DNA from 3 places in the Pseudomonas sp. GW821-FHT11G12 genome. Region 2 is predicted to be linked to each of the others. Evidence: predicted binding sites of a transcription regulator. Region 2 holds the regulator's gene; each other region holds the start of a gene.
The links. Region 2 encodes FliA, which starts transcription of late flagellar genes. Its sites were predicted from a motif close to CTAAAGTTTNNNNNNNNNNNGCCGNTAA; they were not measured.
Positions count from the first base shown of each region.

Region 1: AC1RR7_RS22845 (methyl-accepting chemotaxis protein) is a predicted target of FliA. The motif match lies at 5,870-5,897, and genes of this name have one in related genera.
Region 3: flgM (flagellar biosynthesis anti-sigma factor FlgM) is a predicted target of FliA. The motif match lies at 4,594-4,621, and genes of this name have one in related genera.

Region 1 covers NZ_JBXARH010000008.1:266,536-276,835, forward strand. Annotated here, with positions in the region: gene AC1RR7_RS22805 (outer membrane protein assembly factor BamD) at 1-564, opposite strand, end outside; gene rluD (23S rRNA pseudouridine(1911/1915/1917) synthase RluD) at 717-1,679, shown strand; gene pgeF (peptidoglycan editing factor PgeF) at 1,676-2,398, shown strand; gene clpB (ATP-dependent chaperone ClpB) at 2,530-5,094, shown strand; tRNA gene AC1RR7_RS22825 (tRNA-Asn) at 5,393-5,468, shown strand; tRNA gene AC1RR7_RS22830 (tRNA-Pro) at 5,478-5,554, shown strand; tRNA gene AC1RR7_RS22835 (tRNA-Lys) at 5,560-5,635, shown strand; tRNA gene AC1RR7_RS22840 (tRNA-Pro) at 5,733-5,809, shown strand; gene AC1RR7_RS22845 (methyl-accepting chemotaxis protein) at 5,969-7,594, shown strand; gene AC1RR7_RS22850 (HvfA family oxazolone/thioamide-modified RiPP metallophore) at 7,669-8,076, opposite strand; gene AC1RR7_RS22855 (NAD(P)/FAD-dependent oxidoreductase) at 8,290-9,588, opposite strand; gene AC1RR7_RS22860 (DUF3094 domain-containing protein) at 9,655-9,828, opposite strand; gene AC1RR7_RS22865 (DUF1780 domain-containing protein) at 9,973-10,300, opposite strand, start outside.
Region 2 covers NZ_JBXARH010000012.1:103,788-114,087, forward strand. Annotated here, with positions in the region: gene AC1RR7_RS27875 (DUF6124 family protein) at 1-299, opposite strand, end outside; gene AC1RR7_RS27880 (hypothetical protein) at 890-1,558, shown strand; gene flhA (flagellar biosynthesis protein FlhA) at 1,736-3,865, shown strand; gene flhF (flagellar biosynthesis GTPase FlhF) at 3,877-5,217, shown strand; gene fleN (flagellar synthesis regulator FleN) at 5,331-6,161, shown strand; gene fliA (RNA polymerase sigma factor FliA) at 6,158-6,898, shown strand; gene AC1RR7_RS27905 (chemotaxis response regulator CheY) at 7,066-7,437, shown strand; gene AC1RR7_RS27910 (protein phosphatase CheZ) at 7,455-8,243, shown strand; gene AC1RR7_RS27915 (chemotaxis protein CheA) at 8,297-10,300, shown strand, end outside.
Region 3 covers NZ_JBXARH010000005.1:403,843-414,142, reverse strand. Annotated here, with positions in the region: gene flgD (flagellar hook assembly protein FlgD) at 1-699, opposite strand, end outside; gene flgC (flagellar basal body rod protein FlgC) at 715-1,158, opposite strand; gene flgB (flagellar basal body rod protein FlgB) at 1,162-1,569, opposite strand; gene cheR (protein-glutamate O-methyltransferase CheR) at 1,811-2,638, opposite strand; gene AC1RR7_RS18215 (chemotaxis protein CheV) at 2,686-3,618, opposite strand; gene flgA (flagellar basal body P-ring formation chaperone FlgA) at 3,701-4,462, shown strand; gene flgM (flagellar biosynthesis anti-sigma factor FlgM) at 4,657-4,983, shown strand; gene AC1RR7_RS18200 (flagella synthesis protein FlgN) at 5,032-5,499, shown strand; gene AC1RR7_RS18195 (flagellar brake protein) at 5,595-6,341, shown strand; gene AC1RR7_RS18190 (MFS transporter) at 6,416-7,786, opposite strand; gene AC1RR7_RS18185 (glutamine synthetase family protein) at 7,855-9,096, opposite strand; gene AC1RR7_RS18180 (sensor histidine kinase) at 9,316-10,008, opposite strand; gene AC1RR7_RS18175 (tetratricopeptide repeat-containing response regulator) at 10,005-10,300, opposite strand, start outside.

The sequences.
Region 1 (10,300 bases), on a different contig from region 2:
GGCCTGACGGGTCAGGTAGTAGTCGGCCACGTGGATTTCGTAGGCCGCCAGCAGGTTGCGCAGGTAGATCATGCGCTGCTTGGCGTCCGGCGCGTAGCGGCTGTTCGGGTAGCGGCTGGTCAGCTGGGCGAACTCGTTGTAGGAGTCGCGGGCAGCGCCCGGGTCACGCTTGGTCATGTCCAGCGGCAGGAAGCGCGCCAGCAGGCCGACGTCCTGGTCGAACGAGGTCAGGCCCTTGAGGTAGTAGGCGTAATCGACGTTCGGGTGCTGTGGGTGCAGACGAATGAAGCGCTCGGCGGCGGACTTTGCAGCTTCCGGCTCCGAGTTCTTGTAGTTGGCGTAGATCAGTTCCAGCTGCGCCTGATCCGCGTAGCGACCGAACGGATAGCGCGACTCCAGAGCCTTCAGCTTGGCTGTGGCGCTGGTATAGCTGTTGTTGTCCAGGTCCTGTTGAGCCTGCTGGTACAGCTCGGCTTCACTCAGGTTTTCGTCTACGACTTCCTTCGATGAGCAAGCAGCGGTCAATGCGAGGATGGCGATCAGCAGCAGGTGTTTCACTTGCATGGCGGCTTGCGTCCCTATGACGGCCGCTGTCTTGGGCGGGGCCGTCCTGTTATGATGAGCGCCCCGTTGAAAAGCCCCGGGGCAAAAGACGCCGTATTTAACCACAAGCGCGCAGCCGAAACCAAAGGCTGTAGCCGACGCCCAGTCCGAGCATGTCCGATAAAATTGAACTTCGCGCAGAGGTGCCGTCCGAATTGGGCGGCCAACGCCTCGATCAAGTCGCCGCCCAACTCTTCGCAGAGCACTCACGCTCGCGCCTTTCCGCCTGGATCAAAGAAGGTCGCCTGACTGTGGACGGGGCGGTCATCCGCCCGCGCGACATCGTTCATGGCGGTGCCATTCTTGAGCTGACCGCCGAGCAGGAGGCCCAGGGTGAATGGGTCGCTCAGGACATCGAGCTCGACATCGTCTATGAAGACGACGACATCCTGGTGATCAACAAGCCTGCGGGCCTGGTGGTGCACCCGGCTGCCGGTCACGCCGATGGCACCTTGCTCAACGCCTTGCTGCACCACGTGCCGGACATTATCAATGTCCCGCGCGCCGGTATCGTGCATCGCCTGGACAAGGACACCACCGGTCTGATGGTGGTGGCCAAGACCATTCAGGCGCAGACCAAACTGGTCGCCCAGCTGCAAAGCCGCAGCGTCAGCCGGATCTACGAGTGCATCGTGATCGGCGTGGTGACGGCCGGTGGCAAGATCAACGCCCCGATCGGTCGCCACGGCCAGCAGCGCCAGCGCATGGCGGTGATGGAAGGCGGCAAGCCTGCCGTCAGCCACTATCGCGTGCTGGAGCGTTTCCGTTCGCACACCCACGTACGGGTGAAGCTGGAAACCGGTCGTACCCACCAGATCCGCGTGCACATGGCGCACATCAACTTCCCGTTGGTCGGCGACCCGGCGTACGGCGGTCGTTTCCGCATTCCGCCGGCGGCGAACCCGACAATGGTCGAATCGCTCAAGCACTTCCCGCGTCAGGCGCTGCATGCACGGTTCCTGGAGCTGGATCATCCGACCACCGGTGTGCGCATGAGCTGGGAATCGCCGTTGCCGGAAGACTTCGTCTGGCTGCTGACGCTGCTCAAGCAGGATCGCGAGGCATTCGTCGGATGAACTGGCTGACGCCGGACTGGCCCGCGCCGGCCAGCGTCAAGGCCTGTGTCACCACCCGCGAGGGCGGCGTCAGCGAGGCGCCGTTCGACAGCCTCAATCTGGGCGATCATGTCGATGACCGCCCTGAGGCCGTCGCCGAAAACCGTCGGCGTCTGACCGAACACTTCTCTATAAAGCCTGCCTGGCTGCAGCAAGTGCACGGGATTGCCGTGGCGCATGCCGATCCGTCCGTGGTGGCCACGGCGGATGCCAGCTGGACTGCAACACCCGGTATTGCTTGTTCAGCGATGACCGCCGATTGCCTGCCAGCGTTGTTTTGCGACCGTGCCGGTACTCGTGTGGCAGCGGCTCATGCCGGTTGGCGTGGACTGGCGGCCGGCGTGCTGGAAGCCACCCTCGACAGCCTGGCCGTCGATCCGAAAGACATTCTGGTCTGGCTCGGCCCGGCCATCGGCCCGCAAGCCTTTGAAGTCGGCCCGGAAGTCCGGGAAGTCTTCATCAATCAATTGCCCGAAGCCGCGACAGCCTTTGTTCCGAGCCACAATGCCGGCAAGTTCATGGCCGACATCTATAAGCTGGCGCGACTGCGTCTGGCGGTCCGGGGTGTCACCGCTGTTTATGGCGGCGGTTTCTGTACCGTGACCGATCCGCGCTTCTTTTCCTACCGCCGTGCGCCACGCACCGGTCGCTTTGCTTCTCTAGTCTGGCTCACCCGCTAAGCTTGTCTGACCTGTATCAACTCCCTGACGCTTGAATCTTCCAGAATCGACCGCATCTATAGCGGTATCTGGCAGGTTTCTTTATTCAGGATGGTTTTTTAGGTCCGGCCTGCTCAAAAGGAAGGTGACCCATGCGTATAGACCGTTTAACCAGCAAATTACAGTTGGCGTTGTCCGATGCCCAATCCCTGGCTGTCGGCCACGATCATCCGGCCATCGAGCCGGCGCATTTGATGCAAGCCATGCTTGAACAGCAGGGTGGTTCGATCAAACCCCTGTTGATGCAGGTGGGCTTCGACGTCAACAGCCTGCGCAAAGAGCTGACCAAAGAGCTCGATCAATTACCGAAAATCCAGAACCCGACCGGCGATGTGAACATGTCGCAGGATCTGGCGCGTCTGCTCAACCAGGCCGACCGTCTGGCGCAGCAGAAGGGCGATCAGTTCATTTCCAGCGAGCTGGTGCTGCTCGCCGCGATGGACGAGAACAGCAAGCTCGGCAAGTTGCTGCTCGGCCAGGGCGTGAGCAAAAAGGCGCTGGAAAACGCAATCAACAACCTGCGCGGTGGTGAAGCGGTCAATGACGCCAACCACGAAGAATCGCGTCAGGCACTGGATAAATACACCGTCGACCTGACCAAGCGCGCTGAAGACGGCAAGCTCGATCCGGTGATCGGCCGTGACGACGAAATTCGTCGCACCATTCAGGTTCTGCAACGTCGCACCAAGAACAACCCGGTGCTGATCGGCGAGCCGGGCGTGGGTAAAACCGCGATTGCCGAAGGTCTGGCCCAGCGCATCATCAACGGCGAAGTGCCGGATGGCCTCAAGGGCAAGCGTCTGCTGTCTCTCGATATGGGTGCGCTGATTGCCGGTGCCAAGTATCGCGGTGAGTTCGAAGAGCGCCTGAAATCCCTGCTCAACGAGCTGTCGAAGCAGGAAGGGCAGATCATTCTGTTCATCGACGAACTGCACACCATGGTCGGCGCCGGTAAAGGCGAAGGCTCGATGGATGCCGGCAACATGCTCAAACCGGCTTTGGCCCGTGGCGAGCTGCATTGCGTCGGCGCGACCACGCTCAACGAGTACCGCCAATATATAGAGAAGGACGCGGCTCTCGAACGGCGCTTCCAGAAAGTGCTGGTGGACGAGCCGAGTGAAGAAGACACCATCGCGATCCTGCGTGGCCTCAAGGAGCGTTACGAGGTTCACCACAAGGTCGCGATCACCGACGGTGCGATCATCGCCGCGGCCAAGCTCAGCCATCGTTACATCACTGACCGGCAGTTGCCGGACAAGGCGATCGACCTGATCGACGAAGCGGCCAGCCGCATCCGTATGGAAATCGACTCCAAACCGGAAGTGCTGGATCGTCTGGAGCGTCGCCTGATTCAACTGAAAGTCGAATCCCAGGCGCTGAAGAAAGAAAGCGACGAGGCAGCGATGAAGCGCCTGGAAAAACTCCAGGAAGAAATCGTCCGCCACGAGCGTGAGTATTCGGACCTGGAAGAAATCTGGAACTCGGAAAAAGCCGAGGTGCAGGGTTCTGCGCAGATTCAGCAGAAGATCGAACAGTCCCGTCAGGAGCTGGAAGCCGCGCGCCGCAAAGGCGACCTGAACCGCATGGCCGAGTTGCAGTACGGGGTGATCCCGGATCTGGAGCGCAGCCTGCAAATGGTCGACCAGCACGGCAAGAGCGAGAACCAGTTGCTGCGCAGCAAGGTGACCGAAGAGGAAATCGCCGAAGTCGTCTCGAAGTGGACCGGTATCCCCGTGTCGAAAATGCTCGAAGGCGAGCGCGACAAGCTGATGAAGATGGAAAGCCTGTTGCACCAGCGTGTGATCGGCCAGGACGAAGCAGTGGTCGCAGTGGCCAATGCGGTGCGGCGCTCCCGTGCCGGGTTGTCCGACCCGAATCGTCCGAGCGGCTCGTTCATGTTCCTCGGCCCGACCGGTGTCGGTAAAACCGAGCTGTGCAAGGCGCTGGCCGAATTCCTCTTTGATACGGAAGAGGCGATGGTGCGGATCGACATGTCCGAGTTCATGGAGAAACATTCCGTGGCGCGGCTGATCGGTGCGCCACCAGGCTACGTGGGTTATGAAGAGGGCGGTTACCTGACCGAAGCGGTACGGCGCAAGCCTTACTCGGTGATCCTGCTGGACGAAGTCGAGAAGGCGCACCCGGACGTGTTCAACATCCTGCTGCAAGTGCTGGAGGATGGTCGTCTGACCGACAGCCACGGCCGTACGGTGGATTTCCGCAATACCGTGATTGTCATGACCTCCAACCTCGGTTCGATGCAGATCCAGGAACTGGTCGGTGACCGTGAGGCGCAACGTGCAGCGGTGATGGATGCGATTTCCACCCACTTCCGTCCGGAGTTCATCAACCGGGTCGACGAAGTGGTGATCTTCGAGCCATTGGCGCGGGATCAGATCGCGGGCATTACCGAGATCCAGCTGGGTCGTCTGCGCAGTCGTCTGGCCGAGCGCGAGCTGAAGCTGGAACTGAGCCCGGAGGCGATGGACAAGCTGATTGCCGTCGGCTACGACCCGGTCTATGGCGCACGGCCGCTGAAACGGGCGATCCAGCGCTGGATCGAGAACCCGCTGGCGCAGTTGATCCTGTCGGGACGCTTCCTGCCGGGCGAGACCGCGACCGGTGTCGTGGAGAACGACGAGATCACGTTCAACTGACACCTGAAGGTGGTGAAGTAAGGAAGGCCTCGCACTGCGAGGCCTTTTTTTTCGTTAGGCTGTTGAACTCAAAGGAAAAGGCTTGTAAAGTGCGCCCCGCAGTCAGTCACCAACACGGTTTCAGCTCACTGGGCAGAAATCTGAAATAAGTTGCAAATCATTAACTTGAAAGCAATTTAGGGGGTTGACAGAGGTGTTCTAGGTTGTAGAATAGCGCGCCTCAGACACACGAACGCAGCGATGCGAAAACGGTGTCGAGAAGCTGCAAGTTTCACCGTAGTAAATTGAAATATGTAGTTCCGTGATAGCTCAGTCGGTAGAGCAAATGACTGTTAATCATTGGGTCCCAGGTTCGAGTCCTGGTCACGGAGCCAATTTCAAGCCGGGGTATAGCGCAGTCCGGTAGCGCGCCTGCTTTGGGAGCAGGATGTCAGGAGTTCGAATCCCCTTACCCCGACCATTTTTGGGTCGTTAGCTCAGTTGGTAGAGCAGTTGGCTTTTAACCAATTGGTCGTAGGTTCGAATCCCACACGACCCACCATTTTTGAAACCAGTTAACGCTGGGATCGAATCTTAAGATCAGAGGCCAAAAGCGCTGATCGAAGAAGGCGATCTTTGAAAGGTCGCCTTTTTTTTACCGGGGTATAGCGCAGTCCGGTAGCGCGCCTGCTTTGGGAGCAGGATGTCAGGAGTTCGAATCCCCTTACCCCGACCATATTAAAAATCCTCGTATCGAAAGATACGGGGATTTTTTTTGTCCTCCAGAAATGTTTCATTCAAGTCATCGTACAACTTGCCGATAGCCCGCTAACGAAAGGGGTCTGCCGTCGATCGCCCCTTGAATCCGGCCAATACAAGAAAAAGGGCGTTCGTCATGTTGCTTCGTCAGTTGAATATTGCTCCCCGTGCCGCCCTGGGCTTTGCCCTGATTGCTGTGCTGGTAGCGTTGCTCGGCGTGTTTGCCCTGGGCCAGATGTCGAGCATCCGCGAGAGCGAAGTCGCCGTGGAGAATCAATGGCTGCCGAGCATCCGCGGCGGTGACGAGATCCGCGAAATCATGCTGCGCATCCGTACCATCTCCCTGCGCATGGCCCTGGATCAGGACCCGAACAACGTCGCCACCTACCGCAGCCAGATGGACACCCGCGACAAGGAACTGAGCGAGAAAATCGCCGCGTACGATCGACTGGTCACCACCCCGGAAGGGCAACAGTTATACGATCAGTTCAAGAAAACCTTCGCGGCCTACCGCGCCGGCATCACTCAATCGTTCACGCTGGCCGAGCAAGGCAAGCGTGACGAGCTGACCAAACTGCTGCTGGTCGACATGAAAACCGTGGTCGACGGCTCCGGCAAGCAACTCAACGACCTGGCAGATCTGTTCGCCAAACAGGTCGCCGCAGAAAGCCGCAACTCCGCCGCGCACTACGAAACCTCACGCACCATCGTCAGCCTGTTCATCGCACTGGCGGCATTGGCGACCGTGGCCCTGGCGATGCTGCTGACGCGCAGCATCGTTCGCCCCCTGAGCGCCGCTGTGGATGCTGCGGAAAACGTCGCAAGAGGCGATCTGACGCGTCCGATCAAGACCGATGGCAATGATGAGGTCAGCCGTTTGCTCAAGGCGCTGGCGACCATGCAACAAAACCTGCGTGAAACCCTGCAAGGCATCAACGGTTCAGCCACGCAACTGGCGACCGCGGCCGACGAACTCAACGTCGTCACGCTCGACAGCACCCAAGGCCTGCAACAACAGAACAACGAAATCGAACAGGCCGCCACCGCCGTCAACGAAATGACCACGGCGGTCGAGGAAGTCGCACGCAATGCAGTGTCGACCTCCGACGCGACGCGCCAGTCCAGCGAATCGGCGCATCTGGGGCAAGAGCGGGTCAGTGAAACCGCCAGCGCCATCAACGCGCTGGCCAGTGAGGTGCAACACACCGGCGAGTTGGTGCAATCACTGGCCAATCAATCTCAAGACATCGGCAAGGTGCTGGACGTGATCCGGGCGATCGCCGAGCAGACCAACCTGCTGGCGCTCAATGCCGCCATCGAAGCGGCGCGGGCAGGGGAGAGCGGACGCGGGTTCGCGGTGGTTGCTGACGAGGTCCGCGCGCTGGCCTATCGCACGCAGCAATCGACCCAGGAAATCGAGCAGATGGTGCAAGGCATGCGCAACGGTTCAAGCCTGGCGCTGGAGTCGATGCAGGCCAGTGCCTCGCGTGCGTCCACCACGCTGGTGCTGGCCGAACGGGCCGGTGAGGCGCTGCAAACCATCACCGCGTCGGTGCATGAGATCCACGAACGCAACCTGGTGATCGCCAGCGCCGCCGAAGAGCAGGCGCAGGTGGCGCGGGAAGTGGATCGCAACCTGGTGAATATTCGTGACCTGTCGGTGCGTTCGGCGGCCGGCGCCGATCAAACCAGCGCTTCCAGTCATGAGCTATCGAAACTGGCCAATGCATTGCAGGGCATGGTGCGGCGCTTCCAGCTGTAATCCCGGCAGACGTAAAAAAGCCGCGCTCCTCGTGAGAGAAAGCGCGGCTTTGTTTTGTCGGGACAGAATGAATATCAGGCACCGTCCTGGTCTTTCAGGTGTTCGAACAGGCCTTTCGGCATTTTCTTGCCGTTGGCTTCGAAGTTGGCTTTGACGTTGTTGTAAGCCTCTTGCTCGTCGATGAAGCCGTCATGGTTGGTGTCGATCTTGTCGAAGTCAGATTTCGGCGCGACCTTCAGGAACTCGGCGCGCGAGACTTTGCCGTCGCCATCGGTGTCGGTCTTGGCCATCGACGCGTCGCCGCATTTGCCTTCACCGCATTTGCCTTCCGGGGTTTTCACCGAGGTTTCAGCCGAGGCAACCATGTAGCCCTGGGCCAGCGGTTGTGCGGCGAACACCGAGCCGGACAGCATCAGGCCGCCAGCCAGTACGGCACCGACCAGGCCAAGGGAGGTTTTGCCAATTTTCGAAGTGCGGGTCATTTCATTCTCCTTCGGTTGCACTGCGCAACCACACGTTAAGGGCGATCAGCCGGAGCAGGTGTGCTCGGGTGTGGCCATTAAGCGGTGGCGGTGTATCGCGTCTGTGTCGAGGAGCGGGGGCGTTTGTAAGCGAAGGTGGGGAAAGCGGGGGCAGATACAGTAAAAGACAAAACCCTGTGGGAGCGAGCAGGCCCGCCCCCACAGCGTTTTACATCAGTGCAGCTTCAGGCGCGGCTCGGTGCCGCGTCCGATCTTGCTGCCCAGCATCAGCATGGCGGTGCGGAACGGGCCGTACAGCGCCATCTGGTGCATGCGGTACAGCGACACGTAAAACATCCGCGCCAGCCAGCCTTCGAGCATCACACTGCCGGTCAGGTTGCCCATCAAGTTACCCACAGCCGAAAAACGCGACAGCGAAATCAGCGAGCCGTAGTCGGTGTACTTGTACTCCGGCAGGGTCTTGCCTTCGATCCGCAGTTTCAGCGACTTGGCCAGCAGCGACGCCTGTTGGTGCGCAGCCTGGGCCCGTGGCGGAACGTTGCGATCCGAGCCCGGTTGCGGGCAGGCGGCGCAGTCACCGAAGGCGAAAATGTTTTCGTCGCGGGTGGTCTGCAAGGTCGGCAGCACTTGCAGCTGGTTGATGCGGTTGGTTTCCAGGCCATCGATGTCTTTGAGGAAACCCGGCGCGCGGATCCCGGCAGCCCAGACTTTCAGGCTGGCCTTGATCTCGTTGCCATCGGCGGTGATCAGGCTGTCGGCGGTGACCTGGCTGACCGACGCGTTGGTCATCACATTGACCCCGAGTTTTTCCAGAGTCTTGTGCACTGGCCCGCTGATACGTTCCGGCAGGGCTGGCAGCACCCGTGGCCCGGCTTCGATCAGGGTGATGTGCATGTTTTCCGGTTTGATCCGGTCCAGACCGTAGGCCGCCAGCTCATGAGCGGCGTTGTGCAGCTCGGCCGCCAGTTCGACGCCCGTGGCGCCGGCGCCGACGATAGCCACGCTGATCTGCTGGACCACATCGGTTTGCCCGGCGTGAGCACGCAGATAGTGATTGAGCAATTGCTGGTGGAAACGCTCGGCCTGTTTGCGGGTGTCGAGGAACAGGCAGTGCTGCGCTGCGCCCTGGGTACCGAAATCGTTGGTGGTGCTGCCGACCGAGATCACCAGCGAGTCATAAGGCACTTCCCGCGCCGGCACCAGTTCCACGCCGTTTTCGTCGTAGGTGGCGGCGAGCTGAATCTTCTTCTGCTCACGGTCGAGCCCGCTCATGCGCCCCAGCTGGAACTCGAAGTGGTTCCATTTGGCCTGGGCGACATAGTTGAGTTCGTCTTCGGAGGAGTTCAGCGATCCGGCGGCCACTTCGTGCAACAGCGGTTTCCAGATGTGCGTGAGGTTCGCGTCGACCAGCATGATGCTGGCAGTGCCGCGTTTGCCCAGAGTCTTACCCAGACGGGTAGCCAACTCCAGACCGCCGGCGCCGCCGCCGACAATGACAATACGATGGGACATGGGAATAGCTCGCAAGGTTTTTAAAGGAAATCGTTGTCGTCGTAACCCGAGCGAGCGCGATGCAGCTCATAGCGTCAGGTAACTGATAAATCGGCTCAACAGGCCCAGACCAATGGTCACTGCCAGCACCACCACCAGGAGCATCCACGGCCGGAATGGCCGGCGCTCGACACGGTGTTGGGACAACTGCAGGTACTCTTCGACATGCTTCTGGTCATCGGGGTTCAGGCGGCTGGTCATATGAGGCCTCGTCAGGGATAGACGTTGCTGAATGCGCAGACGTTACAGCGGTTTGCCTGCGAGCGTTGAACGGCGCATGTCATCCGGGCGAATGATTGCGCTTTTGTAACATCCGGCCAGTGTTTGCGCCATCCTGCTTAGGGATTACAGGCTGATCCCGACATCGAACACGATGCTGCGACCCAGGTTGCTGCGCAGGAAATCCGGTGCATCGGGGTGGGCGAACAGCACGCGGGCGAACGTCGGCCCGACCAGTGACAGCGAGCGCCAGCCCTGTCGCAAGTATTCGGTGGGCGGTGGAAAGTGGCTGTTGAGGTCGAGCACTTCGCGTTTGAGGCTGGCGAAGGCGATGATGTCCAGCTCCCCCAGATCCATGCCGCGTTCCTTGTAGTTGTGCGCTTTCTTGCGCAAGGTCGGCGCCAGTCTCAGCAGAAACTCATTGGCCGGAATCCGCCGTGGCTTGGCCTCGCGG
Region 2 (10,300 bases):
AGTTGCCCGATGCCCATCAATGTCCTGCGCTGCGAGGCGGGCATGAGGTGGGCGAAGTCATTGGCGATGGTTCTGGCGGAAGCGAGGGTTTCGCAGAGCTCGACCAGCAGCTCTTCGTTTTTGAAGTCTGCGGTGACGGCAAACATTCGGCGGGTTTTGCGCGGTGGTGGCGTGGATCCGGGCGGGCAGAGATAGTGATCGAGGGCGCGGTCGGCGGCTTCGTGAAGCTTTCTGGAGTCGAGGGATTCGTAGGGCGAGGCGGGGTCGGTTTCGGGTGGATTGGGTGTTGGTTTGATCATGGTGAAGCTCCTTTGGGGTGGAGCCGCCAGACCCAGTCGCTAAACAGGAAGGTGGCGGCTGTACGCAGGTTAGCGAACCGGTCAAAGGCACCCGGCAGACCGCAAGGGTCTCCCGCATACAGCCACCATAACGAAATTGCAGACATACAGATCCGCAACCGAGCCTGGAACGCTGATGCGCCTTTAACTTGAACCGAGTCGCTAAACCCGATCGCTGATTCGTCAGCGACCGACCCACAATAGAACCCGACCCCAAGGCGCACAAGCCGGCGGATTCTGGCGTAGCTGTAGGCAACGGCGCAAGGATTCGTAGCCTGTAAGGCGTGTCTGAAGGTGTCTTTTAAACACCCGAGTTTAAAAGGTACTTTTTGCTGACTTCTCGGTCCCTTCGCGCCTTTTTTCTGTTTGCCGAATCCCTGCCCCGAGATGAGGATCTGGCCTCTCGTCGGAAATCCCTCATCACCTGTTAGTTCTGACAGTAGACAGTCGCCACCCTCTGGCGCCCCATTGGCCTTGTCCTCGTCCCGCTGAATGCTTTCGTATTGAGAGCGCCGGGAATGAGTCATCCACTCAGGGCTGAAGGAATCATTATGACGACGCGTTTATACAAACATCTGGACGGGATGGAGTTGAAGTTCATTGCAGGGAAGCTGGAGCGGGATGTGGCGCAGCGGGCCATTTTTTACGAAATGATCTGGGAGCTGACTTTGGATTTTGCCAAGTTCGAGGCAATGGCAAATCTCTACATTCCCGGTTATTTATCAAAACCGCTCAACGCGATTCGGCCCGAATTGGCTGGATCGGCGTATCACTATTCCTACAATTACTTGTTTGGTGCAGCTGGCAGCATCGTCGATAACCAGACGCTGTTGGCACTGTTCAGCAGCCCCGGTTATTACATGGATCAATGGTCGAGTGGGGGAGGTCCGGTGGAGCGTCGTTATGACAGACCGGTCTTTGAAATGGTTGGAGGCAATATTCAAATCACTTCCAGGCAATACTTTCGGCTCGGGGCGGGAGATCCGCCAATCGAGATCGGTGATTTGCCGTTCATCTGGTTCGAGTGGGCGCTCAATCTGATGAGGGGCGAGACGAAAGCCTCCGCCGTTATCCCGGAGACTGTGGTGGTGCTCATGCAGGCCGGGGAAACTCTGGTTGATGTGGGTGGGTCGCACCCTCTCTACAAGCGCACGCCGTACCTTGATATCGATTCCCTTGCATTCGGTCCGATCTTCGCAAAACAAATTCTGATCGCATGAGCACTGGGTCCCTCCCTGTAGAAACTCCCTGCCTGAGGCGAACCCCGCAGTACGCCTTGGACCGGGCCATCTCCCCTCTATTTCAATCTCCCGCAAAAGTTGGAAGGCTTCTTGCAGTAGCCGCCGTGCGCCCGCTCTGGGCGTCAAAAGTTTGCTTTAAAGGAACGGGGAAAACCGGTGGATCGCTCTCAGTTAATCAACAGTGCTCGCTCGAACATTGCCGATCTCAGTCGGGGCAATCTGGGTGTGCCGCTGTTGCTGCTGGTCATGCTGGCGATGATGATGTTGCCGGTGCCGCCGTTCCTGCTCGACGTCTTCTTCACCTTCAACATTGCCCTGTCGATCGTCGTGCTGCTGGTCTGCGTGTACGCGTTGCGGCCGCTGGATTTCGCGGTGTTCCCGACGATCCTGCTGGTGGCGACGCTGTTGCGGCTGGCGCTGAACGTGGCGTCGACGCGGGTGGTGATGCTCCACGGTCAGGACGGCCACGCCGCTGCCGGTAAGGTGATCCAGGCCTTCGGTGAGGTGGTGATCGGCGGTAACTACGTGGTCGGTATCGTGGTCTTCGCGATTTTGATGATCATCAACTTCGTCGTGGTCACCAAGGGTGCCGGGCGGATTTCCGAGGTGAGCGCGCGTTTCACACTCGATGCGATGCCCGGCAAACAAATGGCAATCGACGCCGACCTCAACGCCGGTCTGATCGACCAGAACCAGGCCAAGGCCCGTCGTTCCGAAGTCGCCCAAGAGGCTGAGTTCTACGGTTCGATGGACGGTGCCAGCAAGTTCGTTCGCGGTGACGCCATCGCCGGCCTGCTGATTCTGTTCATCAACCTGATCGGCGGCATGGCCGTCGGTATCTTCCAGCACAACATGACCTTCGCCGACGCCGGCAAGGTTTACGCCCTGCTGACCATCGGTGACGGTTTAGTGGCGCAATTGCCATCACTGTTGTTATCTACAGCGGCAGCAATCATGGTGACCCGTGCTTCCGGTTCGGAAGACATGGGCAAGCAGATCAATCGCCAGATGTTCGCCTCGCCGAAAGCGCTGGCGGTGGCGGCCGGTCTGATGGCGGTCATGGGCCTGGTGCCGGGCATGCCGCACTTCTCCTTCCTGAGCATGGCGGCCCTGGCGGCTGGTGGCGCGTACCTGTTCTGGAAAAAGCAGAACGTCGCCAAGGTGCAGGCGCTGCAAGAGGTTCAGCGTCAGCAGGAGCTGCTGCCTTCGCCGGCCCGCGCCATGGAAACCAAGGAGCTGGGCTGGGACGACGTGACGCCAATCGACATGATCGGCCTGGAAGTCGGTTATCGCCTGATTCCGCTGGTGGACCGCAACCAGGGCGGGCAATTGCTGGCGCGGATCAAGGGCGTGCGCAAGAAGCTCTCGCAGGATCTGGGCTTCCTGATGCCGACCGTGCACATCCGCGACAACCTCGACCTGGCGCCGAGTGCCTATCGCCTGACCCTGATGGGCGTGATCCTGGCCGAAGCCGAGATCTACCCGGATCGCGAACTGGCGATCAACCCGGGGCAGGTCTACGGCACGCTCAATGGTATTACCGCCAAAGATCCGGCTTTCGGCCTGGAGGCGGTGTGGATCGAAGTCAGCCAGCGTGCCCAGGCACAATCGCTCGGTTACACCGTAGTGGACGCCAGTACCGTGGTCGCCACGCACTTGAACCAGATTCTGTACAAGCACTCCAGTGAGCTGATCGGCCACGAAGAAGTGCAGCAACTCATGCAATTGCTGGCCAAGAGCTCGCCAAAACTGGCGGAAGAGCTGGTGCCGGGTGTGGTGTCGCTGTCGCAACTGCTCAAGGTGCTGCAAGCACTGCTGGCCGAACACGTGCCGGTGCGCGACATCCGCAGCATTGCCGAAGCCATCGCCAACAATGCCGCCAAGAGTCAAGATACCGCCGCTTTGGTGGCCGCTGTGCGGGTCGGCGTTTCTCGCGCCATCGTCCAAAGCATTGTAGGGACTGAGTCGGAGCTGCCAGTTATCACGCTGGAGCCAAGGTTGGAACAAATATTGCTCAATAGTCTGCAGAAGGCAGGACAAGGCTCGGAAGAGGGCGTTCTGCTGGAGCCAAGCATGGCCGAGAAGCTGCAGCGTTCGCTCATCGAAGCGGCGCAGCGTCAGGAAATGCAAGGTCAGCCGGTGATCCTGTTGGTAGCAGGCCCGGTTCGCGCGATGCTCTCGCGCTTTGGCCGCCTGGCAGTCCCTGGACTGCATGTGCTGGCCTACCAGGAAATTCCGGACAACAAGCAAGTGACCATCGTTGCGACAGTAGGGCCCAACGGCTGAGGTAGTGGTTTATGCAAGTTAAGCGTTTTTTCGCCGCCGATATGCGTCAGGCCATGAAGCTGGTTCGTGATGAGCTGGGCGCTGATGCCGCCATCATTGGCAACCGCCGCATTGCCGGCGGCGTCGAGCTGACGGCGGCGCTGGATTACAAATTGTCGGCGCTGGCGCCACGGGTTCCGAACATGGAACTCGAAGACGAGCTGCGCAAGACCCAGTCGCGCATCGTCACCGCCCAGGCCGAGTTGAGCATGCGTGGTGAGGCCGACGGCAACACCAATCGCCAGTTGTTCTCCGGTCTGCCATTGACCGCCGGCCTGCCGCTGACGGCTGCCGAGCCTCTGACAGAACCGACTTACGCTGCTCCGGCGCGTCCAGCTCCGGCACCTGCGCCGGCTGCCGCTGGCGTTGATCCGCGTGCGCTGGATTCGATGCGTTTCGAACTCAACAGTCTGCGCGAGCTGATGGAAGTGCAGCTCGGCACTCTGGCCTGGAATCAGCTGCAAGGCAGCCGTCCGGCTCAGGCGAACCTTTATCGTCGTCTGCAACGCATCGGCTTGTCCGGCCCGTTGTCCCGCGACCTGCTGGTGCTGACCAGCGATATCGAAGAACCTCGTCAGGCCTGGCGCATGTTGCTGGCGCACCTGGCGCGGATGATCGCCACCCCGGAAGTCGAGCCGCTGGAAGAGGGCGGGATCATTGCCATGGTCGGTCCTGCCGGCATGGGCAAGACCACCACCCTGGCCAAACTGGCCGCCCGTTACGTGCTCAAGTACGGCGCGCAGAACATTGCGCTGGTGAGCATGGACAGCTTCCGCATCGGTGCTCAGGAACAGTTGAAAACCCTGGGCCGGATCCTCAATGTGTCGGTGACCCACGTCGACCCGGGCCAGTCCCTGGTGCAGGCGCTGGATCCACTGCTGCGCAAACGCGTGGTGCTGATCGATACCGCCGGCCTGCAGGCCAGCGATCCGGCACTGCGCATGCAGCTGGAAAGCCTGGCCGGTCGTGGCATTCGGTCGAAAAATTATCTGGTACTGGCAACCACCAGCCAGAAACAGGTTCTAACCGCCGCTTATCACAGTTACAAGCGTTGCGGGCTCGCCGGGTGCATCCTGACTAAACTGGATGAGACGGCCAGCCTTGGCGAAGTGCTGAGCCTGGCGATCAGTCATGAACTGCCGGTCGCCTACCTGACCGACGGCCCACGGATTCCGGATGATCTGCATCTGCCGCGCCGTCATCAATTGGTCAGCCGCGCCGTCAGTGTGCAAATGCAGGAAGAACCCAGCGAAGAAGCCATGGCTGACATGTTCGCTGATATCTACCACAGTCCCACCAAGCAGGTTGGCTGAGGTAATGAACAGTTTTTGTACCTACATCGATGGTCTGCCATGCATTGTTCCGGTTGTGAACGCGCAGCCAGTAATGTGGCCTCCGTCTATGCAAGACAAGGTAAAGAAATAACATGGGCAGCATGCATCCCGTACAGGTGATCGCGGTGACCGGCGGCAAAGGTGGCGTCGGCAAGACTAACGTGTCAGTGAACTTGTCCCTGGCGCTGGCAGAGCTTGGCCGTCGGGTCATGCTGCTGGACGCCGACCTGGGTCTGGCGAACGTCGACGTTCTGCTGGGCCTCACGCCCAAACGTACCCTGGCCGATGTGATCGAGGGCCGCTGCGAGCTGCGCGACGTGCTGTTGCAAGGCCCCGGCGGGATCCGCATCGTGCCGGCCGCTTCCGGCACGCAGAGCATGGTTCACCTGAGCCCGGCCCAGCATGCCGGTCTGATTCAGGCGTTCAGCGACATCGGCGACAATCTCGACGTACTGGTGATCGACACCGCTGCGGGTATTGGTGACTCGGTAGTCAGTTTTGTTCGCGCTGCGCAAGAAGTGTTGCTGGTGGTCTGCGACGAGCCGACCTCGATCACCGACGCCTACGCGCTGATCAAACTGCTCAACCGCGATTACGGCATGAACCGCTTCCGCGTCCTGGCCAACATGGCCCAGAGCCCGCAGGAAGGTCGCAATCTGTTCGCCAAGTTGACCAAGGTCACGGATCGCTTCCTCGACGTCGCCCTACAATACGTCGGTGCGGTGCCTTACGACGAAAGCGTGCGCAAGGCGGTGCAGAAGCAGCGTGCGGTCTATGAAGCCTTCCCGCGTTCCAAGTGCGCACTGGCGTTCAAGGCGATCGCGCAAAAGGTCGACACCTGGCCGCTGCCCGCCAATCCGCGCGGCCACCTCGAATTTTTCGTCGAGCGCCTCGTGCAGCAAACGGCAGGACCTGTGCTATGACCGCCAGCGGTATGAATTTCTACAAGAAGTCGGCACGTGACGCGCAGTACGAGCTGATCGAGCGTTACGCGCCACTGGTCAAACGCATTGCTTACCACTTGCTGGCGCGATTGCCGGCCAGTGTGCAGGTCGAAGACCTGATCCAGGCCGGGATGATCGGCCTGCTCGAAGTCTCGACCAAATACGACGCCAGCAAAGGCGCCAGTTTCGAAACGTACGCGGGCATCCGGATCCGCGGCGCCATGCTCGATGAAGTACGCAAGGGGGACTGGGCACCGCGCTCGGTTCACCGCAACACCCGTATGGTCAGCGACGCGATTCGCTCGATTGAAGCTAAAACCGGCCGTGACGCTAAAGATCACGAGGTTGCGGCCGAACTCCAATTGAGTCTCGACGATTACTACGGGATTTTGAACGACACCCTGGGCAGCCGACTGTTCAGTTTCGACGACCTGTTGCAGGACGGCGAACACGAAGGGCTGCACGAGGATGGCGCAAGTGCTCATCTTGAGCCGTCGCGCGATCTGGAAGATGAGCGCTTCCAGGCTGCGTTGGCGGACGCGATTGCCAATTTGCCGGAGCGTGAGCGACTGGTGTTGGCGCTGTACTACGACGAAGAGCTGAACCTCAAGGAAATCGGTGAAGTCCTTGGCGTCAGTGAATCGCGGGTCAGCCAGTTACACAGCCAGTGCGCGGCCCGCTTGCGGGGGCGTTTGGGGGAGTGGCGAGCGCGCTGAAGGCAGTGTGGGGACGCTGCGAACGAGGCTGGTGCGGTGGTGAACGGCACCGGTCTTGCTCTGTTGTGCTCCAGACAGTCATCGAGTGCTTTGCCGGATTGATTGAAATGGCGCGTCCAGGTGCTGGGCGCGTTTAAGACTGCTTGGAGGTCGAATTGAACAAAGACATGAAAATCCTCATCGTTGATGACTTCTCAACGATGCGGCGGATCATCAAGAACCTGTTGCGTGACCTTGGGTTCACCAACACCGTTGAAGCCGACGATGGCACCACTGCCATTCCGGTGCTCAACAGCGGCAGCATCGACTTTCTGGTGACCGACTGGAACATGCCTGGCATGACCGGTATCGACCTGCTGCGTCACGTGCGCGCCGATGAAAAACTCAAGCACCTGCCAGTGCTGATGGTGACCGCTGAAGCCAAGCGCGAGCAGATCATCGAAGCGGCCCAGGCCGGCGTTAACGGCTACGTGGTCAAACCTTTCACGGCTCAGGCGCTGAAAGAAAAAATCGAGAAGATTTTCGAACGCATCGGCTGATGACGCGCGGGGGAGCTATGGAGCATAACGAATCTTCACAGGGCGACTTCGAGTCGACTCTGAAAAAACACGCGGTCGAACTGGTCGAAAGCCTTGAAAAAGGCAGGTTCGGCGACGCTGTGCAACTGATCCATGAGCTCAATCAGACCCGTGACCGTGGCCTGTACCAGGAAGTGGGCAAGCTCACGCGCGAACTGCACAGTGCAATCGTCAACTTCCAGATCGACCCGCATATGCCGCAGGCCGAGGAAGTATCGCAGATCACTGATGCGACCGAGCGTCTGGGCTATGTGGTCAAGCTGACTGAAGCGGCGGCCAACCGCACCATGGACCTGGTGGAAAGCGCCACGCCGGTGGTCAATGGCCTGGCTGACGAAGCCCAGGCGTTGAGTGCCGACTGGGGACGTTTCATGCGCCGTGAAGTCGGGGCTGAAGAGTTCCGCGAGCTGGCGCGTCGGGTCGACGGTTTTCTGGCACGCAGCAGCGCGGACAACCGCGCGGTGTCGAGCAACCTCAACGACATTCTGCTGGCCCAGGATTACCAGGACCTCACAGGTCAGGTGATCAAGCGCGTGACCCAGTTGGTCACCGAAGTCGAAAGCAATCTGCTCAAACTCGTGCTCATGGCCAGTCAGGTGGACCGCTTTGCGGGCATCGAACATGACCGTGCGGCGATGCTCGCTGAAAAAGATCCACAAAAACATCTCTCGCAGGGTGAAGGTCCGCAGATTCATGCCGATAAACGAGAAGACGTTGTGTCCGGTCAGGACGATGTGGACGATTTGTTATCCAGCCTTGGATTCTAGAGTTTTGGAATTATAGGTTTTTTGGGTTTTTAGACCTGTAGGAGCACCCCCTAATGAGCTTCGGCGCCGATGAAGAGATCCTTCAGGATTTCCTGGTTGAGGCCGGCGAGATTCTTGAGCAACTGTCCGAACAACTGGTCGAGCTGGAAAGCCGTCCGGATGACGCAGATCTGCTCAACGCAATTTTTCGCGGTTTCCACACTGTAAAAGGGGGCGCCGGCTTCCTTCAGCTCAATGAGCTGGTGGAGTGCTGTCACATCGCCGAAAACGTGTTCGACATCCTGCGCAAGGGTGAGCGTCGCGTAGATGCAGAACTGATGGACGTGGTGCTCGAAGCGCTGGACGCGGTGAACAGCATGTTCAGCGAAGTCCGCGATCGCAGCCCGATTACTGCCGCAACCCCGGAACTGCTGGCCGCCCTGGCGCGTCTGGCTGAACCGCAATCGGCGGATGAAGCCCCGGCTTCGCCTGTTGCCGAGATGATCGAAGAACTGGTCGTCGAAGGCGATTCGGGCGATATCACCGATAACGAATTTGAACAGTTGCTGGACTCGCTGAACGCCGTCAAGGCCGAAGCTGAAGCCCCGGCGGCTGCCGCTGCGCCTGCTTCCGATGAGGCAGCCAGTGATGAAATCACCGACGCCGAATTCGAGTCGCTGCTCGACCAGTTGCACGGCAAGGGCCAGTTCGCGGCCGACGCCGTGGCACCGACAGCCGCTGCACCGGCTGCTCCGGCGGCGGGCGACAGCTCCGACATCACCGACGACGAATTCGAAGCCTTGCTCGATCAGTTGCACGGCAAGGGCAACTTTGCCGTCGATGCGCTGGAATCGGCGATTGCGTCGGTGCCTGCATCTGCTGCTCCGGCAGCGGCTGCGGCCGGTAGCGATCTGATCAGCGACCATGAGTTCGAATCGCTGCTCGACGATCTGCATGGCAAAGGCAAGTTCACTGACGTCGCCACCGGTGCCGTGGTGACGGCCGGCAATGCTTCTGCTGTTGCAGCACCTGCCGCCAAGGCCCCGGCCGCTGCGGCAAAACCTGCTGCAAAAGCGCCTGAGCCTAAAGCCGAACCGGCCAAGCCAGCCGCCGCTGCTGCACCGGCTCCGGCCCGTGCGCCGGCGACTCCGCCACCGGAAAAACCGGCGAGCGAAGCCGAAACCACCGTTCGTGTGGACACCGCACGTCTCGACGAAATCATGAACATGGTCGGCGAGCTGGTACTGGTGCGTAACCGTCTGGTGCGCCTGGGCCTGAACAGCGGCGACGAATCGATGCAGAAGGCCGTGTCGAACCTCGACGTGGTCACCGCCGACTTGCAGACCGCGGTAATGAAGACCCGGATGCAGCCGATCAAGAAAGTCTTCGGCCGCTTCCCGCGTCTGGTTCGCGATCTGGCGCGTCAGCTCAAGAAAGAGATCAACCTGGAACTGGTGGGCGAAGAGACCGACCTCGACAAGAACCTCGTCGAGGCTCTGGCCGACCCGCTGGTCCACTTGGTGCGCAACGCGGTCGACCACGGTATCGAGTCGCCGGAAGAGCGCGAAGCCTCGGGCAAGGCCCGTGGCGGCAAGGTGATCCTGGCCGCCGAGCAGGAAGGCGACCATATCCTGCTGTCGATTTCCGATGACGGCAAAGGCATGGACCCGAACGTCCTGCGTGCCATCGCCGTGAAACGCGGTGTGATGGACAAGGATGCCGCCGATCGCCTGAGCGACACCGAGTGCTACAACCTGATTTTCGCCCCGGGTTTCTCGACCAAGACCGAGATCTCCGACGTGTCCGGCCGTGGTGTCGGCATGGACGTGGTGAAGACCAAGATTTCCCAGCTCAACGGTTCGATCAACATCTACTCGACCAAGGGCGCCGGCTCGAAAATCGTCATCAAGGTGCCGCTGACGCTCGCGATCATGCCGACCCTGATGGTGATGCTCGGCAACCAGGCGTTCGCGTTCCCGCTGGTGAACGTCAACGAAATCTTCCACCTCGACCTGTCGACCACCAACGTGGTGGACGGCCAGGAAGTGGTGATCGTGCGGGACAAGGCGCTGCCATTG
Region 3 (10,300 bases), on a different contig from region 2:
CAGGGCAACGGTGCCCTTGCCGGACAGGTTGAGCATCAGCTCGCCGCCGGTCTGGCTGATCGTCACGCTGGTGACGGTGGCCGGCAGGTAGGTCGCCATATCGGTCGCGGTGCCGTTGATCGATGCGTTGGCCTTGACGGTATAGGTACCGGTCTTGACCAGGTTGCCGTCCTTGTCCTTGCCGTCCCAGGTGAAGCTCGCGGCGCCTGCGGCGCGACTGCCCAGATCGAGGGTGCGAACAATCGTGCCGCTGCTGTCGGTGATGCTGACGGTGCCGCCGGCAATCGACGACGGAACGGTGACCGAACCGGTCATGCCTTTGCTCGGATCGTCGAGCTGGACCGAGTTGGTCTGCACGATCACGTTGCGACCGACCAGCGAAGAAGCCTGCAGGGCTTGCGACGAGTTGTAATTGCCGGCCAGCGAACTCACGGTGCTGTTGAGGGTAGTAATACCCTCGAGGCTGCTGAACTGCGCCAACTGGGCAACGAATGCGCTGTTGTCCTGCGGGTCGAGCGGGTTCTGGTTTTTCAGCTGGGTTACCAGCAATTGCAGGAACGCGTCCTTGCCCAGGGCCTGGCCGCCGGTGGAACTGTTAGTGGCCGAAGCAATGCCATCGGTTGTCGAACTGGTCTTTTTCGACGAGTTCGCCAGGATGTCCTTCATGCTCAGGCTGCTGGTGGTATCGGAAACACTCATGGCAGTCGCCCCTTATTACTGACCGAGGGTCAGTACCTTCTGCATCATGGTTTTGGCCGTGTTCATCATTTCGGCGTTGGTCTGGAACGAACGGCTCGCGGAAATCATGTCAGCCATTTCTTCCACCACGTTGACGTTCGGGTAGTAGACGTAGCCCTTGGCGTCGGCGGCCGGATGGTTCGGCTCGTAGCGCGCTTCGAGGTTGCTCTGGTCTTCGACCACGCCCATGACCTGCACGCCCTGGCCGGCCGCGTCCTGGTTCTGGAACAGCGAGTTGCTGCCGCCGCTCTGGCCGCCCTGGAACATGGTGGCGAACACCGGGTGACGGGCGCGATAGGTCTGGTCGATGCTCGACGAGACGGTTTCGGCGTTGGCGATGTTCGAAGCCACGGTGTTCAAACGCGTGGTCTGTGCGCTCATGCCGCTGCCGGCAATGTTGAAAACGCTGGACAGGGACATGGATTACTCTCCGCGCAGGGCTGACACCAGCCCTTTGAATTTGCTGTTGAGCAGCGTGAAGCTGGCCTGGAAGCCGACGGCGTTTTCCGCGTAGTTCGACTGTTCCAGCTGGGCATCAACGGTGTTCTGGTCGATCGACGGCTGCATCGGCGTGCGATACATCAGCGACTCGTCGCCATTGCCCAGACCTTCAGCTTCGATGTGACGGCTGTTGGTCATGTTCAGGGCGATAGTGCCGTTGGCGTTCTTCTGGCTCTGTGCCTCGAGCACTTTGGAGAACTCCAGATCCCGAGCCTTGTAGTTCGGGGTGTCGGCGTTGGCGATGTTGTTGGCCAGGACTTCGGCACGCTGGGCGCGGAAGCCCAGGGCTTTTTCGTGAATTCCGAGCGCTTTATCGAAGCTGATGCTCATGTCGGGAACCTTCAGGTGACCGGGTTTTTCGTAACTGGGTTATAGCAAGCGTCGTGCCAGTTTTAAAAAGCCCCGGATTCCGGGGCTTTGCAGGTGATCGGCAATGCGGCAATGCCAGAAAAGCGGCAACGGGTTTCCGCCGGATGCCGCTTTTCTGCCGCTTGCCGTCACTGCAAAAACGGCCAGGCATAAAAAAACGGGAGCCCCTGAGGACTCCCGTTTTTTGTGTTGCCGGTGCCAATCACTTCGCCTGGTAAATGATCCCCGGGCTGCACTGGACCATCTGGTAATGGTCCGGCAAACCGTTCAGCGCTTCGGAAGCGCCGAGGAACAGATAACCGCCCGGCTTCAGCGTGCTGTGAATACGCAACAGGATGTCTTTCTTCACCTCGGCGGAGAAGTAGATCAGCACGTTGCGGCAGAACACGATGTCGAACTTGCCAAGGCTTGCGTAGCTGTCGAGCAAGTTGAACGAGCGGAATTCCACCCGGTTCTTGATCGGCGCCTTGATCACCCAGCGTCCCGGCCCTTTCGGGTCGAAGTAGCGCTGCAGACGATCGGCGGACAAACCGCGACCGATCGCCAGGCTGTCGTACTCGCCGGTCTTGCAGTTGGTCAGCATGCTGCCGGACAGATCCGTGGCAACGATCTGTACGCCCATTTTCAACTGACCGATGTTGGTCCGTTCGAACTCGTCGATCGACATCGACAGCGAATAGGGTTCCTGACCCGACGAGCACGCCGCCGACCAGATCCGCAGACGCTGGTTGGGAGCGGCCTTGATCGCTTCGGGCAGCACCTTGTTCTTCAAGACTTCAAACGGATAGGTGTCGCGAAACCACAGGGTTTCGTTGGTCGTCATGGCATCGACCACCTGCTCGCGCAAACCGCTGCGCGGCTGGGTCTGGATGCGCTGTACCAGCTCACCCAGGGACTTGATGCCTTGCTGCTCCATCAGTTTGTTGAGACGGCTCGAGACCAGGTACTGCTTGTTTTCACCGAGCAAAATGCCACAGGCTTTTTCCAGGAAGACCCGGAACTGTTCGAAATCCAAATTACCCGTAGACAAATGATGCCGCCTCTTAAATCGTGTTGATCGCCAGGGACGAAAAGTCCCTAGCTGATATCTGCTGCTTTGATCCGGTCGACTACCCGGGATGCCAGGTCATCAGGACGGAATTTGGCCAGGAAGTCATCGGCACCGACCTTCTTGACCATCGCCTGGTTGAACACACCCGACAACGAAGTATGCAGGATGATATGAAGCTTTTGCATGCGAGGGTCGCTGCGGATTTCGGCCGTCAGGGTGTACCCGTCCATCTCCGGCATTTCGATGTCGGAGATCATCATCAGGAACTCTTCTTCCGGCTTCTTGCCCTCATCGACCAGCTTGCGCAGGTAATCCAGCGCCTGCTTGCCGTCGTTCAGCGCCACCACTTCAACGCCAACCGTCTGCAGGCAACGCGTCACCTGCTTGCGCGCCACCGACGAGTCATCGACCGTCAGCACCCGCAGAGACAGCGCCTTGCTCTGGGTCTCGACATCCACCACGCCGACCGAAATCGCTTCCGGTGTCGGTGCGACTTCCGCCAGCACCTTCTCGACGTCGATGATTTCGACTAACTGATTGTCCACCCGAGTCACAGCGGTCAGGTAATGATCACGACCGGTCCCCTTGGGTGGCGGATGGATCTCTTCCCAGTTCATGTTGACGATACGTTCCACCGAGCGCACCAGGAAACCCTGGGTCTTGGTGTTGTATTCCGTGATGATCACGAACGGACTGTTCTTGTCTTTCAACGCCCCGGAGCCGGTTGCCATTGCCAGATCAAGGATCGGAATGGTCGCCCCCCGGATATTCGCCACCCCGCACACGACAGGACTGGACTTGGGCATCAGCGTCAGTTGCGGGCACTGCAGCACTTCCCGAACCTTGAACACGTTGATCCCGTAGAGTTGCTGGCCGTCGAGACGGAACAACAACAGCTCCAGGCGATTCTGCCCCACCAGTTGCGTGCGCTGGTTCACCGAATCCATTACACCAGCCATGCCCAGACTCCTACACCAACGCCAAGTGTTGTTGCGACGCACATTCATTGCTAAACGGCACGGCGCTTGCTTTTTAACTCTTATGAACATTCAAACGACATTTTTCCGACGCCTGACATCCCCCCTTCGCAGAGGACTTTGCGCGGTGTCTGCCGCTTGCCTGTTTTTCGCGGGCAGCCCTGCCATTGCTGATGCGGTTACCTTGCCTGACATGCTTATCGGCGTCACTCAGGGCTTTCTTGAATTCACCGTAGAAGACTATCTGGCTACCAGTCAAACGGAAGGGCGTTATGAAATCGAGGTCAAGCAGCTCGATCCGCGCATGCACATGCCTATGTGCGACAAGGAATTGACAGCGTCGCTGGAGAGCCCGGCACGTCCTTTGGGACGCGTAACCGTCAAGGTTCGCTGCGAAGGCGCCTCCCCCTGGACCGTGTTCGTACCCGCTCAAGTCCGCCTGTTTCGCCCGGTCGTGACCACCACTCGCCCGCTCAAGCGCGCCGGCATCATCGAGCCTCAGGACGTGACCCTGCGCGAGCATGATGTGAGCCTGATCAACCAGGGCTTCCTGACGTCGGTGGATGAGGCGATCGGGCAAAAATTAACCCGACCAACGGTCGCCGACCAAGTGATTACCCTGGTGCATCTGGAACAGGCGGAAGTCGTTCGCAAAGGCGATCAAGTGGTGATTACCGCCCGCAGCGGCACGCTCTCCGTGCGCATGCCGGGCGAGGCCCTGTCCAACGGTGGCCTGAAAGAACAGATTCGAGTGAAAAACCTCAATTCCCAACGGGTCATCAAGGCGCAGGTCATGGCGCCGGGCCAGGTGGAAGTGGCAATGTGAGCAACGATTGGAGCAATGACAGGAAAGCCTCGTGAGGGATCGCGCAGAAAACTGGCGCCAACCTGAGCTGTTCCCTAAACTGTGCCGCAGCAGGATCTGTGCGGCGCATGCAGGCTCATTGGTAAAAGAGCCTAAAGTTTTCCAGGGGATGGCCGAGAACATGGCAAGCGTCCAAATTCCCAGAGGTTTTTAACATGGTCATCGATTTCAGCCGTTTGAACAGCTCCTCGTCACTTACGGGCAGTACACGTACCAGCACGCCTAAGGAAACCGCCGAAACCGGTACTTCCGCGACGCTGAATACCCCGGCCGAACAGGCCAGTACCGCAAAAAGCGGGGAATCGGTACACCTCAGCAATGAGGCTCAACAGTTGCAGAAGGTCACTGACAAGCTGCGCGATCAGCCTGCCGTCGACAAAGCCCGCGTGGCCGAGTTGAAAGCAGCGATTGCCGATGGCAGCTATAAAGTCGACAGCAACCGTGTAGCCAGCAAACTGCTCAACTTCGAAGCCCAGCGCTAGGCCTCGGTCAGCGCCAGGCTTTTGGACGCTTAAAACCCAAGGCCAGCCATGCACGACACTACTTTATTGCAACTGATCACCGACGACTTTGCTCCAGCTCAACAATTGCTGGAGTTACTGCAATCCGAGTCCCTCGCCTTGCACGGTCGCGACATGCCGCTGCTGGAAGAAATTCTGGCGCGCAAACAGGCATTGATCATTCTGCTTGAGCAGCATGGCCGCAAACGCAGCGAAATCCTCGCCAGCCTCAATCTGTCGCTCGACCGTCAAGGCCTGGAACAGCTGGCCAGCCAGTCGAGCATCGGCGAGCAGTTGCTGACCCAGAGCGACGTTCTGACCGATCTGATCGCCCAGTGCCAGGCGACCAATGCCAAAAATGGCCAGTCGATCGTGATTCAGCAGGCCGCCACGGCCAATCAGCTGAAAATCCTCACCGGCGGCGAGCCACCCGCGCTCTATGACGCCAGTGGCACCTTCTCCAAACTGCAGAAACCCCGCGCGCTCAGTCAGGCGTGATGCGTTCTTCTATGCTTGCGCCCTATCAACGCGCGAAACATGCTGGCAAAATACTGGCCAGCCGTAGTCAAATTTTGTCTGGAGATTGATTTAACGTGTCCAACGTCCTCAGCGCGGATGATTCTCCGCAGCCACCAAAGGTGCTCACCACGCCTCTGGAAATCTCCAGCAACCTGCGCCAGCTGCAAGAGAGCCACGATCCGCTGATCATCACCTTTCACGAACGCAGCCAGCGCTTCCAGAGCTACCTGATCAAGGTTGACCGGGATACCGCCACGATTGCCCTGGATGAAATGATCCCGCGCGATGGCGAACGCTTCCTGCTGGCGGGCGAGCCGTTCAAGGTCGAAGGTTTCCATGAAGGCGTACGCATTGCCTGGGAATGCAACGGCACGCTGGATATCAAGGAATCCGACGGTGACCGCTTTTACATTGGCGAGATGCCCACCGAAGTGGTCTATCACCAGCGCCGCAACGCCTTTCGCGCGGCACTGAAGCTGACCGATCTGGTCAGCGTCGAACTGGGTGGCGAAAAGCTCAAGTCGCCGATCGGTGGCAAGTTGCTGGATATTTCCGCCACCGGCTGCAAGCTGCGTTTTGAAGGTGATATCACCGACCGCCTGCAACTGGGCCAGGTCTACGATCGCCTGATCGCCCCGCCGCTGTTCGGCAATCAGCCAACATCGGTCGAGCTGCGCTACCTGCACTTCGAAGAAAAACTCAACATCACCTTCGCCGGCCTGCGTTTTCACAACATCAGCGGCCCGGCGGCGCGTAACGTCGAGCGTTTCGTCTATCAGCTGCAACGTGAAGCACGGCGTTTCGACAAAGACGATCTCTGATTCGTACGCACCATGAAAAACGGGCAGTCCCTTGCGGTGACTGCCCGTTTTTTATGCCTGGTGTTTTTTCAGAATCAAGGCCTGGCGCCGCTGATGTCCGGCGCAGGATTGTCGTTGCCGGCCTCAGGCTCCACAGGTGACTCAGATTCAGGTGCAGACTCAGGTGCCGGTTCAGGCGCGGCGTTATTCTGCATCTGCTCCTGCACCACTTGCTCATCGACCCGCGGATCGAGCGCGGCCACCAGCGGCGAACTGGACATGCTGTCCGGCATCGCCACGTGATGCAGCGGTGCGTCGTCGACCTGGTGCAGATTGGTCACGGCTTTCGGCCGGATGCGCCACACCAGCACCAGCGCGAAGAAGCTGAAGAACGCATACAGGCTCTGGCTACCGAACATTTTCATCAACACACCGGCCAACAACGGCCCGATGCTGGCGCCGACCCCGTAGGTCACCAAGAGCATCGCCGTCAGCGAGACCCGCCGATCCCCTTCGACATGGTCGTTGGAGAACGCCACGGCCAGCGGGTACAGGCAGAACTGCACCAGCGAGCACAGGAAACCGACGCCGAACAAGACCTCCAGTGGCACCTGCGGCAGGATCGCCAGCGGCAACGCGGCTACGGCCAGAAACCCGGCAAAGCAACGGATCAGCAAGGCCCGGTCATAGCGGTCCGAGAGCCAACCCAACGGCCACTGCACCAGCAGCCCGGCGAAAATGCAGGTACCCATGAACAGACCGACCTGCTCGGTGGACAACCCCTGCTGCGAGGCATAGAGCGGCGCCAGACCGTAGAACGAACCGATGATCAAACCGGCACCGAGTACCGTACTCAACGACTGCGGTACGCGCTTGATGAAGAAGCGAGGCTCCATCGGTGCCGGATGCAGCGGCGCCGGGTGAATCCGCCGGGTCAGTGCCACCGGCACCAGACACAGAGCAAAACACAGGGCGACCAGCATCAGCAGTTCCAGGCCCAGCCCCGGGTGCATGACCAGAATCAGCTGACCGAGTACCAGCCCCAGGTACGAGGCGATCATGTAGCCGCTGAACACCACGCCGCGCTGGTTGGCGTCAGCCTGTTCGTTCAGCCAGCTCTCGATCACCATGTACTGGCACATCATGCCGAGACCGACGATGGTCCGCAGCACCAGCCAGGCCGGCAACCAGTCCACCAGACCATGACCGAGCACCGCCGCGCCGACGATCCCGGCACACGCCGAGTAAGCGCGGATATGCCCGACCCGGGCAATCAACCGGTGACCGATCTTGCCGCCCAGCACCAGACCGAAATAGTTGGCCGCCATCAACGCACCGACCCACAGTCCGTCGACATGGTCGGCCGCCAGACGCAAAGCCAGATAAGTAGAAAGAAGGCCCGAGCCGATCAACATCATCAGCGAGGCGAAATACAACGCTCGAAAGGATTTCCAGATTTGGCGCATCGGCGTTCCGAGCGGCTCCTTGCGGTGAGTATCGGGCTATCAAACGATAGCCCGATGGCGACAGTTCGTCAGGCCTGGGCGGCTAGAACACGCCGTTCCCAGGGAGTGATTTCATCAAAGAAACTGGTCAACTCCATGGTTTTCGAAGCGATGTAGCCTTCGATGAACTCCTTGCCGAACAGTTCCTTGGCCAACTGGCTGCGTTTCAGACGCTCAAGTGCAGCGTGCATCGTGCACGGCAGCGAAAGATTGTCCGGCACTTCGAATTCACCCTGGATCGGCGCGCTCGGCTCCAGCTCATGTTCGATACCGTGCAGACCGGCCGCCAGACTCGCGGCAATCGCCAGGTAAGGGTTGGCATCGGCGCCCGGCAAACGGTTTTCAACCCGACGGGCAACCGGCGAACTGGCCGGGATCCGCAGGCCGGCAGCACGGTTGTCGTGAGACCAGCAGGCATTGTTCGGCGACGCAAAGGGATGGCACAGGCGCTGGTAGGAATTGACGTTCGGTGCAAACAGCGCAGTGAAGTCGGCCATGCCCGCCTGCTGCCCGCCGATGAAGTGGCGGAACATCGCGGTCGGCTGACCGTTCTCATCGCTGAACACATTCTTGCCGCTGCCGATTTCGACGATGCTCTGGTGAATGTGCATCGAACTGCCCGGCGTGTGCGCCAGCGGCTTGGCCATGCAGACCACGGTCAGGCCATGCTTGAGCGCGACTTCCTTGAGCAGGTGCTTGAACAGGAAGGTCTGGTCGGCCAGCAACAGCGGATCACCGTGCAACAGGTTGATCTCGAACTGGCTGACGCCCATTTCGTGCATGAAGGTATCGCGCGGCAGGCCCAGGGCCGCCATGCATTTGTAGACTTCACTGAAGAACGGTCGCAGACCGTTGTTGGAACTGACGCTGAACGCCGAATGACCATCCTCGCGACGACCGTCGAGACCGACTGGCGGCTGGAACGGTTGGGTCGGGTCAGTGTTCGGAGCGAACACAAAGAATTCGAGTTCAGTCGCCACTACCGGCGCCAGGCCGAGAGCTGCGTAGCGAGCAATGACTTTCTTGAGCTGGCCACGGGTCGACAGGTTGGAGCTTTCGCCGGTCAGTTCGTCGGCATCACAGATGGCCAGCGCGCGCGGCTCCTGGCTCCACGGTAGAGGATGGATTTGCGCAGGGTCGGCCACCAGCGCCAGGTCGCCATCATCGCTGCCGTAGAACCGCGCAGCGGGATAGCCCCCCATGATGCATTGCAGCAGCACCCCCCGGGCCATCTGCAAACGCCGCCCTTCGAGGAAACCCTCGGCGGTCATTACCTTGCCTCGTGGTACGCCGTTCAAATCCGGCGTGACACATTCAATCTCATCAATGCCCGTCAATCGCTGCGCGAGTGAACGCTGGCCATCGGTTGTCATGACGCAATCCTTGTTATTGTGCGAGCCGCGAACGGCGACCCGGACAAAATAGGCTTCAGCTGTTCGGAATATCAAGCAGCGGCCAACAAAAAGACTTCGAGTCGATGAATCCGTGATTCAGGGCAGGTAAATACTGAACACACCGCCACCCAACGGCCCGCCATTGCGGATCTCGGTCCGGCCACCGACACCGTTGCGCTGATGCAGCGCCGCGATGCGTCCGGCGAAGTACAGACCGAGGCCGGTACTGCCGCTGCTGTGATTGATGCCCTGCACATAATCGGCCTGACGCTCGAGCATCTCGACCGGGTAACCGGGGCCATCGTCATTGATGCTCAGAACCAGCTGCCCGGCTTCGTCGCTGACGGTGATCAGCAGCGATTCACGGGCGTAACGGATCGCGTTGTTGATGCAGTTGCCGAGCACCGAGGCGATCAGTTCCCGGTCGAAGAAACCCAGGGGGCTGAGCGGGTCGACTTCGTATGTGGCGATGATTCCACGGCTGGCGAAAACCTCTTGATGAGCCGCCAGTTGCGCCTCGATGAAATCGTCCAGCTCGTGATAGGCCGGCTGCAACGGCATCTGGTTGACGCCGAGCTTGTACAGCCCGAGCAGCTGTACCAGCATGCCGTTGAGGTGGGCGAATTCGAAGTCGATCACGCCCTGCTCCGGCACCTTGCGCTGGGCCTCGGGCAGACGCGCCAGCCATTGACTGTGAGCCTGCATCAGCATGGCCAGAGAGTTCTTCATGTCGTGCACGGTGGAGGCAATCACCGTGGAAAAGTCCAGTGCCTGCTCGTCTTGGTTCATTCGCCAAACGCCTTGCTTTTCAGCTTCTGATAACGCGGATAACGCGCGTCGGTGTCGGGCATCATGCCCACCAGTTTCAGGCAGGCCCGACATTCTTCCAGCTCCGCCGACGGCACACTGGTGTCGGTGCCGTGCAGCAGCGACTGCGCCATGTTCAGCGCAATACTGATGTTCTTCGGTTGCATCTTCAGCGCCTTGCGGAATACCTCGCGGGCCTCCACCAGGTTGCCGGTCTTGTACACGCGCACGCCCTGACGGTTGAGGTCGGCGGCGGCATTGCTGGAGCTGAGAA